DNA from 2 places in the Brevibacterium samyangense genome. Region 1 is predicted to be linked to the other one. Evidence: predicted binding sites of a transcription regulator. Region 1 holds the regulator's gene; the other holds the start of a gene.

Region 1 (5,100 bases):
GTAGCCCTGCTGGGGGTCCTGGGGAGTCTGTGACATGGGATGTCCTTCCACGTGGTCGTCCGGTGCCGGTGATCGGTCGCCGGCACCGACGGTCGCCCGTCGCGACGGCAGCTCGCTTTCCGCGCACCACTCGTCCACCACGCTAGTCGACCGACCTGAACGGCACCTGCCGGGTCCGGTCGCAGAATCGGAACCGCGGCGTATCTCGCGTCGCCCGTACCTCCCCGGGGCGCGGCGCCTCGGGGTCTCTCCTACTGACAGCGGTGCCGCGTCCGGACTCGTGCCGAGTTCGAATCACCGTCCCGGATTGTGCGCAGAATCGCGGTCGAATTGCCGGTAACTCGGGACGGTGCGTGCAATTCGCGGCGATACCGAAACACGAGGTGGCACCGAAACACGAGGTGACACCGAAACGAATGCGGTTCACCCCACGGTGACGAAGTCGATGAGCTCCTCGACCCGACCGGAGAGGGTCGGCTCGACGTCGGCGATCGTCCTGACGCTCCGGAGGATGCGTGCCCATGCCGCAGCGACGTCGCGATGGTCCCGTGCCGGCCATCCGATGCGCCGTAGCACCCCGGTCTTCCAGTCCTCTCCGCGGGGCACCTCGGGCCACGCGGCGATACCGACGACGGAGGGCCGGACCGCCTGCCAGATGTCGACATAGGGGTGGCCGATGACGTGGACGTGACCACGGAAACGCGGATCCTGTGTCGCCTGCTGTGCGATCCGCGTCTCCTTCGTCCCGGACACGAGGTGGTCGGCGAGCACCCCGACCCGGTGGTCCGCGTCCGGCCCGAACTCCTCGAGCTGCGGTACGAGGTCGTCGAGTCCGCCGAGCGGTTCGACGACGATGCCCTCGATCCGCAGGTCATCACCCCAGATCTTCTCGACGAGTTCCGCATCGTGCTTGCCCTCGACCCAGATCCGGGAACCGCGGGCCACTCGTGCCTTCGCCCCGGGGACGGCGACGGAGCCCGAGGCGGTCCGGCCGGGACACCGTGCCGTCGCCGGCTGCTGCGGGGTCGGACGGACGAGGCGTACCGGTTTCCCGTCGATGAGGTATCCGCCGCCGAGCGGGAAGGAACGGGCCCGGCCGAGGCGGTCCTCGAGGATCATCGCCACGCCGCCGGGGGCCTTCTCGAGCCGGAGGACCTCGCCGACGAACCCCGTGGCATGGTGCTCGAGGACGAGACCGCGGCGCGCCTCGACCTCGGTGGACGTGGGCCTGCGGTGTGCCTTCGGGGAGCGGCCGGCGAGCACGTCCCGGCCGTAGGGATCCTGGTAGTTCACCCGGGCGAGCCTAGACCGGCGGCGCCCCCGGAGGTTTGGGTGACACGCGGCCCCGGCGTAGAATTGGCACTCGATCGACGAGAGTGCCAGGCGTGCGGGCCGTCGGAGGACATGCGACAACGACCGCCGCCTGCGGGTGGAGCGACCGGAGGTGGACCGTGAACGACGAACGGAAGGCGCGCGTACTGCGTGCGATCGTCGAGGACTACGTCTCGACCAACGAGCCCGTCGGCTCGAAGGCACTCGTCGACCGCCACCGCCTCGGTGTGTCCTCCGCGACGATCCGCAACGACATGGCCGAACTCGAACGCGAGGGGCTCATCGCGCAGCCGCACACCTCCGCCGGACGCATCCCGACGGACAAGGGCTACCGTCGGTTCGTCGACTGGCTCGACGACGTGCGGCCGCTGTCGAACGCCGAGCGGCGGGCGATCGCCCGGATCATCGAGCATCCCGTCGACATCGACGACATGCTCGACCGGACCGTCCGACTCCTCGCCCAGCTCACCCACCAGGTCGCGGTCGTCCAGTACCCGGTGGCGACGCGTGCCCGGGTGCGCCATGTCGAGTTCGTGAGTCTCGGACCGGCCCGGCTCCTCGTCGTCCTCATCTCGGACACCGGCCAGGTGGAACAGCGGATCGTCGACCTCGGACGCACCCTCGACAAGGAGGAGACCGCCCGCCTGCGGGACACCTTCAACAGCGCGCTCGACCGGGTGCGCCTCGACGCGGTCGCGGAGGCCACCTCCGGCGTCGAGGTGCCGACCGCCCTCCGCGCTCCCGCGCAGGCGATCGCGCAGGTGCTCGTCGACCTCGCGAAGAGCAACCGGCAGGAACGCCTCCTCATGGCCGGCACCGCGAACCTCGCCCGGTCCGGGGTCGAGTTCGGCTCACAGATCGGCCCGCTCCTCGAGGCGTTCGAGGAACAGGTCGTGCTCCTCAAGCTCCTCACGTCGATGGCGAGCGATACGGACCGGGTCTCCGTGAGCATCGGACGTGAGAACCCCCACGAGTCCTTCTCGACGACATCCGTGGTGTCCGCGCACTACGGTGGGGAGAGCGCGGCGGCGCGTCTGGCGGTGCTCGGCCCCACGCGGATGGACTACCCCACGACGATCGCGGCGGTGCGAGCCGTCGCGAAGTACGTCTCCGTGATCCTCTCCGAGCGCGGATGAGGGTTCCGGGACACACCCCCGACCGGACCCGGACCACCGACCGAACCCCGAACACCGAACCCCGAACACCGAACCCCCACCCGAGGACACCTCCCCGGGCCACCACGCACGACTCCACGAAGGGTGACTGTGAGCAACCATTACGAGACGCTGGGTGTCTCCCGTGACGCCAGTGCCGACGAGATCAAGAAGGCCTACCGCAAACTCGCGCGCAAACTCCACCCGGACGTCAACCCCGGGCACGAGGACGAGTTCAAGCAGGTCTCGGTCGCGTACGAGGTGCTCTCCGACGAGGTCAAGCGCCGGAACTACGACAACGGCGGTGGCGAGTACGGCCAGGCCGGCGGTGCCCAGGGCTTCGGCGGTTTCTCCGACCTCTTCGAGACCTTCTTCGGCGGCGGCATGGGCGGAGGACGTCCGCAGCCGGCATCCCGCAGGCAGCGCGGCAAGGACGCACTCCTCGACGTCGAGATCAGCCTCGAGACCGCGGCGTTCGGTGGGAAGGCCGACCTCGACGTCGTCACCGCGGAGACCTGCGACACCTGCCACGGCGAGGGCACCCGGCCGGGTACCACGGTCCAGACCTGTTCCCTGTGCGGCGGTGCCGGCTCCGTCCAGCAGATGACCCGCACCCTCCTCGGGCAGATGGTGACGAACCAGACCTGCTCGAACTGCGGTGGCTTCGGCACCACGATCCCGGACCCCTGCAACAACTGCCACGGCGAGGGACGGGTGCGCGTCGAGAAGACACTCACCGTCCGGATCCCGGCCGGTGTCTCCGACGGCACCCGCATCCAGCTCGCCGGGCAGGGCGAGGTCGGACGTGGGGGCGGCCCCGCCGGTGACCTCTTCATCGAGATCTCCGTCGCCCGCGACCCGGTGTTCACCCGTGACGGCGACCACCTGCGCGCGACGATCACGGTGCCCATGACCGCCGCGGCCCTCGGCGCCACCGTCCCGCTCGAGACCTTCGACGGTCCCCAGGACATCGAGATCGAACCGGGCACGCAGTCCGGCACGGAGAAGAAGCTCGTGGGGCTCGGCGCGAAACGCCTGCGCCGTGACAGCCGCGGCGACCTCCTCGTGACGGTCCTCGTGCAGACCCCGACCGGGCTCGACGCCGCGCAGCGCGAGATCCTCGAACAGCTCGCGGCCGCCCGCGGGGAGTCCGAACCGACCGCGACCGTGAGCGAGCAGACCCACCACCGGAACCCGTTCAGCCGGTTGCGCGAGAAGTTCGCGGGTCGATGACCCTCCCGGTCTTCCTCGCCCCCGAGCTCGTCGCGCGGACCGCCGACGGCACACCGGCCCCGTCCGCCGGGACCGCGCTCGCGCTCGGTGCCGAGGTCGCCTCGCATGCGGTGAAGGTCCGCCGGATGGCGGTGGGGGAGGACCTCGACGTCACCGACGGTGCGGGCCTGCGGGTCCGCGGGACGCTCACGGCGGCCGCCCCGGACTCCCTCGTCCTCACCGTCACCGCGGTGACGCAGGAGCCCGTGGCCACTCCCTCCCTCGTTCTCCTCCAGGCCCTCGCCAAACAGGACCGCGACCTCCAGGCGATCGAGGCGGCGACCGAGGTGGGCGTCGACGCCGTGATCCCGTGGGCCGCCCAACGCTCGATCGCCGACTGGCCGGCGAAGAAGGCCGGGAAGATGGCCGCGAAGTGGGAGAACACCCTGCGCGCCGCTGCGCTGCAGGCCCGCCGGGTGCACGTGCCCGCGCTGCACGCGCTCGTGCGTGGCGACCGGGCCGCGAAGGGCTTCGGCCCGGGTGATCTCGTGCTCGTCCTCCACGAGGAGGCGAGCGTGCCCGTCCCCACCGCACTCGCGGACGTGCCGGAGGGCACCGAACGCATCGTGCTCGTGGTCGGCCCCGAGGGCGGGATCACGGAGGCGGAGGTCGCGGCCTTCACCGCGGCCGGTGCCCGGATCGTGCGGCTGGGCCCCACCGTGCTGCGGGCGTCCTCGGCCGGTCCCGTCGGCCTCGCGCTCGTGCAGACGCTCCTCGGTCGGTGGGCATGATCTCGCCTACCATGGAGGGACACCCGAAATCGCCGCTCCGGCGACGTTCCCACCCCTTGTGAAAGGTTCTCCTCTGGACACCACGCGCTCCGCGAGTCCCGCGACCACGGCCACCACGGTGCGCCTCGCGGTCCCCGAGACCATCGACGTCGTCGCCCTGTTCGGCCCGGCCGAGGCCAACCTCCGCGCACTCGAGTCCCTCGTCCCGCAGGTGACGATCCACGTCCGCGAGCGGGACATCACGATCACCGGCCCCGAGGAGTCCGTCGCCTCCCTCGTGACGACCGTCGGTGAACTCAAGAAGCTCGTCGCGGCCGGCCACGCGGTCGATCCGGACACCGTCCGGCGGGTCCACACGATGGAGACCCCGGAAGGCACCCCCTCGGCCGTCCTCACGCAGAACATCCTCTCGACCCGCGGGCGCACCGTGCGTCCGAAGACCTTCGGGCAGCACGAGTACGTGCGCGCCATCCGCGCGCACACGATCACCTTCGGACTGGGCCCCGCCGGTACCGGCAAGACCTACCTCGCGATGGCGATGGCGGTGAACGCCCTGCAGCGCAAGGAGGTGTCCCGGATCGTCCTCACCCGGCCGGCCGTCGAGGCGGGGG
Region 2 (5,100 bases), on a different contig from region 1:
GGTCACCTGGTCGAGCTTCATGCCCATGTCCGCGGTGACGACCTGACCACCGGTGAGGGTGGCGAGGTCCTGGAGGATCGCCTTGCGGCGGTCACCGAAGCCGGGGGCCTTCACCGCGGCGACGTTGATGATGCCGCGGATCTTGTTGACGACGAGCGTGGAGAGCGCTTCGCCCTCGACGTCCTCGGCGACGATGACGAGCGGCTTGCCCGCCTGCTGGACCTTCTCGAGCACCGGGAGGAGATCCTGGATGTTCGAGATCTTGCCCTGGTTGATGAGGATGTAGGGGTCCTCGAGAAGGGCTTCCTGGCGATCCGCGTCGGTGACGAAGTACGGGGACAGGTAGCCCTTGTCGAACTGCATGCCCTCGGTGAACTCGAGCTCGACCTGGGCGGCCTGGCTCTCGTCGATCGTGATGACGCCGTCCTTGCCGACCTTGTCGAAGGCCTCGGCGATGAGGGCGCCGATCTCCGGGGACTGCGCGGAGAGCGCGGCCACGTAGGAGATCTCCTGGGAGTCGGCGACCTCGCGCGCGATCTCCTTGAGGCGGCCCTCGACGGCGTCGACGGCCTTCTCGATACCGATCTTGAGCTGCGCGGGGGCAGCGCCGGCGGCGACGTTGCGCAGGCCCTCGTGGACGAGTGCCTGGGCGAGAACGGTCGCGGTCGTGGTGCCGTCACCTGCGACGTCGTTCGTCTTGGTGGCGACCTCCTTGGCGAGCTGAGCGCCGAGGTTCTCGTACGGGTCGTTGAGTTCGACCTCGCGGGCGATGGTCACACCGTCGTTCGTGATCGTGGGGGCGCCCCACTGCTTGTCGAGCACGACGTTGCGGCCCTTGGGTCCGAGCGTCACCTTGACGGTGTTCGCCAGGACGTCGACTCCGCGTTCGAGGGACTTACGCGCCTCGTCGTCGAAGGAAAGGGTCTTGGCCATGATTCACACTTCCTGAAGTCCGGATGTACTGATGTACGGGTGGGTGAAGGGTGATCAGCCGATGACGGCGAGGACGTCGCGGGCCGAGAGCACGAGGTACTCGGCGCCGGCGTACTTGACCTCGGTTCCGCCGTACTTGGAGTAGATGACCTTGTCACCGACGGCGACGTCGAGCGGGATGCGGGTGCCGTTCTCGGCGACGCGGCCGGGGCCCACAGCGACGACTTCGCCCTCCTGCGGCTTTTCCTTGGCGGTGTCGGGGATGACCAGACCGGAAGCGGTGGTCTGCTCAGCCTCGACCTGCTTGATGACGATGCGATCCTCGAGCGGCTTGATGGAGACCGACATGCGGACACTCTCCTTCGTGTGTAGTCCGAGCCAACTGCCGACTGGGCACTGGCTTCTGAAGCACTGACTGTGCGGGGCCGGGCCGGTGGTGGGACGTGTTCCGTGCTCCCTCCGCTGGTGAAGGCGGGGTGCACGACGGCCCGGACCGGCGCTGATCCACTCGTCGTCGCGGGTGCCGAGCGGCTCGCATTCCGTCCCCGAGGGGGTTGGCACTCTCACCTCGAGAGTGCAAAAACCACACTAGGACCGCCGTTGGCACTCGGTCAACTCGAGTGCCAATGATGGCGTGAACTCCCAAGAAATCTCACGAACTCCCAGGAATTCACACCCGCAGCGCTCCCCTCCCACACCCGAAACCCCTCACGCCACGCCTCGAACATGCTTAAACTGACCGAACAACTGTTCGGCGAACGATGGAGTTCGATACCGCATGTTCAGCACCCCTGCAGAGATCTACGAGAACGCCTTCCGCAACTACGCCACCCTCGTGGCGGTCCGCGACGACACCCCCGGCGCGGCCTCCGGCGGCAGCGCGGCCGGTTCCTCCCCCGCCCGTACCTCCTCCACCGGCACGGACGGGCCCTCCGAATACACGTACCGGGACCTCCACGTGTGGTCCGACGCGGTCATGGACCAGCTCGACGAGCTCGGCGTGCAGCCGGGGGACGTCGTCTCGATGTTCGCGCGCAACCGCGTCGAGTGGCCGGTGCTCGAGACCGCGATCGCCCGCTTCGGCGCCACCCGCTCCCCCGCGAACTACATGTCGGCCCTCGACACGATCGTCTACCAACTCGGGTACGCCCGCACGAAGGTCCTCGTCGCCGACCACGACCTCGGCGCAGAACTCCTCCCGAAACTCGCGGCCGACCCCCTCACCCGCGACATCACGGTCGTCCAGCTCCGCGATCCGGAGGGCCGGTTGCTCCCCGGAGCGATCCCGCTCGTCGACCAGCCGCCCGCCGGGACGGCGCCGCACCGGGAATCGGTGAAGCACGATCCGCAGGGGCTCTCGACGATCAACTTCACCGGCGGCACCACCGGGAAGCCGAAGGCCGTCGCCCACACCCGCGCGTCCTCGGCCGCCGCCCTCTACATCCAGATCGTCGAGGCGGAGATCGCGACCTCGGAACGCATGCTCGTCATGTCCCCGCTCGCGCACTCGGCGGGCGCGTTCACCTCGGCCGGGATCGGGCGTGGGGCGAACGTGCGGATCCTCGACGGCTTCGACGCGGAGCGGACGGTGGACCTCCTCGAGTCCGACGGGATCACGTGGACGTTCATGGTGCCGACGATGATCTATCGGATACTCGACGTCGTCGAGGCGCGGCGCACCGGGGCCGGCGAGGGCACCTCGGCAGGTGAGGGCGCCTCGGCAGGAGGAGCGACACCCCACGATCAGCGCGCGTCGACGACGCCGCTCGACCTCCGCACCCTCGTGTACGGCGCCGCCCCGATGTCCCCGACCCGGCTCGAGCAGGGCCTGCGGCTCTTCGGCCGGGTGTTCGTCCAGCTCTTCGGCCAGACCGAGGCGCCGCAGTTCTGCACCTCGCTCGGCAAGCTCGACCACGACCTCGCGCGGCCCGAGCTCCTCGCGAGCTGCGGCAATCCGACGCTCTTCACCCAGGTGCAGGTCGCGGACGAGGACGGGAACTTCCTCGCGCCGGGCGAACTCGGCGAGATCGTCGTGAAGACCCCGTTCGCGCTCCGCGAATACCTCGGCAACCCGGAGGCGACGGCGGAGAAGTTCTTCGGCGACTGGGTCCGGACGGGCGACATGGGTGTGCGCGACGAGAACGGGTACTTCTACCTCAAGGACCGCCGCAACGACATGATCATCTCCGGCGGCTTCAACGTGTACTCCCGTGAGGTCGAGGACGCGGTCACCGCGCATCCGCAGGTCGCACAGGCGGCGGTCATCGGCATCCCGCACGAGGACTGGGGCGAGGCGGTGCACGCGTACGTCGTCTCCCGCGACGGCACGCCCGAGGCGCCCCACGGTTCCCTCACCGAGCTCGAGGTCTGCGAGTTCACCCGGGGGAAAGTCGCGAACTACGCCCGCCCGAAGTCCGTCACCTTCGTGCCGGACCTGCCCCTCACCCCGTTCGGCAAGATCGACAAGAAGGTGCTGCGCGCGCCGCACTGGGAGAACCGCACCCGCGCGATCGGCTGAGCACGGTTGCCGGGCACGGAAGAGTTCGATGAACACGGTTCGCGCGAACCGTGTTCATCGAACTCTTCCGTGTCGTAGACGGAAATCTGCACGCTCGGAGACATCGGACGTCACCCTGGCTGCGATCGGCGCTGCGTCAGGCGCAGGCCCACTGTCCCCAGCCCGCCTTCTGCTGGAGGATCTTCGCACGTTCGAACTGCTCCTTCGGGGAGGCATCGATCGGGTTGCCCGTGCCGCCGACGGACTCCCAGGTGGCCTGCTTGAACTGGAAGAGGCCGAAGTGCGCGTTGTTCTGCTGGTTGACCGCACGCGGGTTGAACGTGGACTCGCACTTGACGAGTTCGTACCACCGCGAGCCGGGGCCGCCGAGCATCGCCTTGATCTCCTCGGTCGTCATGTCCATGGGGTCCTTCGTCCCCTCGACGACGACCTCCTCGACGGGTTCCTCGAGGACCTTCTCGGAGAGCTCCTTCTTCGACACTTCTTCGCCGTCGACCGTGCGGACCTCGTAGACGACCTCGCGCTTGCCGTCCTTGCCCTCGGTCGTCACCTCGGTCTCACCGATCTCCATGTCGTCCGATTCCTCGGTCTTCACGGGATGCTCGATGGCCTCCTCCTCGGTCCGCTGTTCGACGGTCACGCGCATGACCTGCACGTTCTGGCCGTCGGTGGCGGGGGCGTCGAGGGGGACCGAGACGATGTCGTCGTTGTCGACGGTGATCCCGGCGGAGTCGAGGACGTCGGCCACCGTGGAGGCCGCCTCGTCGACCTTGTGGGTCTCCCCGTCCGCGGAGACACTCACCGACTTCGGGGTGACGACCTCGACCGCGGAGACTCCGTCGGTGACCGTCTCCGAGGCGAGTGCGGCATCGAGGTCCGTGGACACCTCGGCGTTCTCGGCGTCGATCCCGAGGTCCGCGAGGGCCGCACCGACGGTGTTCGCCGTCGTCGTCTCCTCGGTGGTGACACCGTCGACCGTGACGTCGACGGTCTTCGTCGTATTCACGACGATGTCCATGCCCCGGTCGACCGAGGCGCCACGGCCCGGCAGCACCTGGTCACGTTCCGAGAGGTCGAGTTCCTGGGCCGCGATGACCTCGTCGACGCTCGTGCCGAAGGTCCGGACCTCCTGGGTCTCGCCGTCGACGGTGACCGTCACCGGCTTGTTGAGGACCACGAAGGCACCGGTCCCGACGACGAGGCCACCGATGACGACGGACTGGGCAGCGATCTGCACCGCGCGATTGCGAAGGATGTCCATGGGAGTGCTCCCGCTCAGCGGATTCCGAGCTTCGAGGTGCAGCTCGGCCATGCGCCCCATCCCTGGGACGCCTGGACCTTCTCGGCGATGTCGATCTGCTGTTCGCGGGTCGCCTGGTGGGCGTACTCGGCGTACTTCCCACCACCGAAGGCCTTCCACGTGGAGGCGGAGAACTGGAGGCCACCGTAGTAGCCGTTACCGGTGTTGATCGACCAGTTGCCGGTGGACTCGCACTGCGCGAGCTGGTCCCACACCGAGCCGGAGGGCACGGTGGGCGCGTCCGCACCGGTGTTACCGGAGCCCGAGTCGTCGGAGGAGCTGCCGGAATCGCTCGAGGAGCTCGAGGAGCTCGAGGACGAGCTGCTCTCCGGCTCCGGCTCGGGGGCCG

What was found. Region 1 encodes HrcA, which represses chaperone genes, less so after heat shock. Its sites were predicted from a motif close to TTNGCACTCGNNNNNNNCGAGTGCNAA; they were not measured.
Region 2: groES (co-chaperone GroES) is a predicted target of HrcA. The motif match lies at 1,534-1,560, and genes of this name have one in related genera.

Annotation. Positions count from the first base shown of each region.
Region 1 covers NZ_BAAANO010000017.1:113,848-118,947, reverse strand. The annotation lists gene ABD172_RS09750 (DUF4870 domain-containing protein) at 1-36, opposite strand, end outside; gene ABD172_RS09745 (DUF3097 domain-containing protein) at 424-1,293, opposite strand; gene hrcA (heat-inducible transcriptional repressor HrcA) at 1,452-2,468, shown strand; gene dnaJ (molecular chaperone DnaJ) at 2,598-3,719, shown strand; gene ABD172_RS09730 (16S rRNA (uracil(1498)-N(3))-methyltransferase) at 3,716-4,489, shown strand; gene ABD172_RS09725 (PhoH family protein) at 4,548-5,100, shown strand, end outside.
Region 2 covers NZ_BAAANO010000005.1:163,886-168,985, reverse strand. The annotation lists gene groL (chaperonin GroEL) at 1-933, opposite strand, end outside; gene groES (co-chaperone GroES) at 988-1,281, opposite strand; gene ABD172_RS03025 (AMP-binding protein) at 1,712-3,451, shown strand; gene ABD172_RS03020 (ubiquitin-like domain-containing protein) at 3,588-4,763, opposite strand; gene ABD172_RS03015 (resuscitation-promoting factor) at 4,727-5,100, opposite strand, start outside.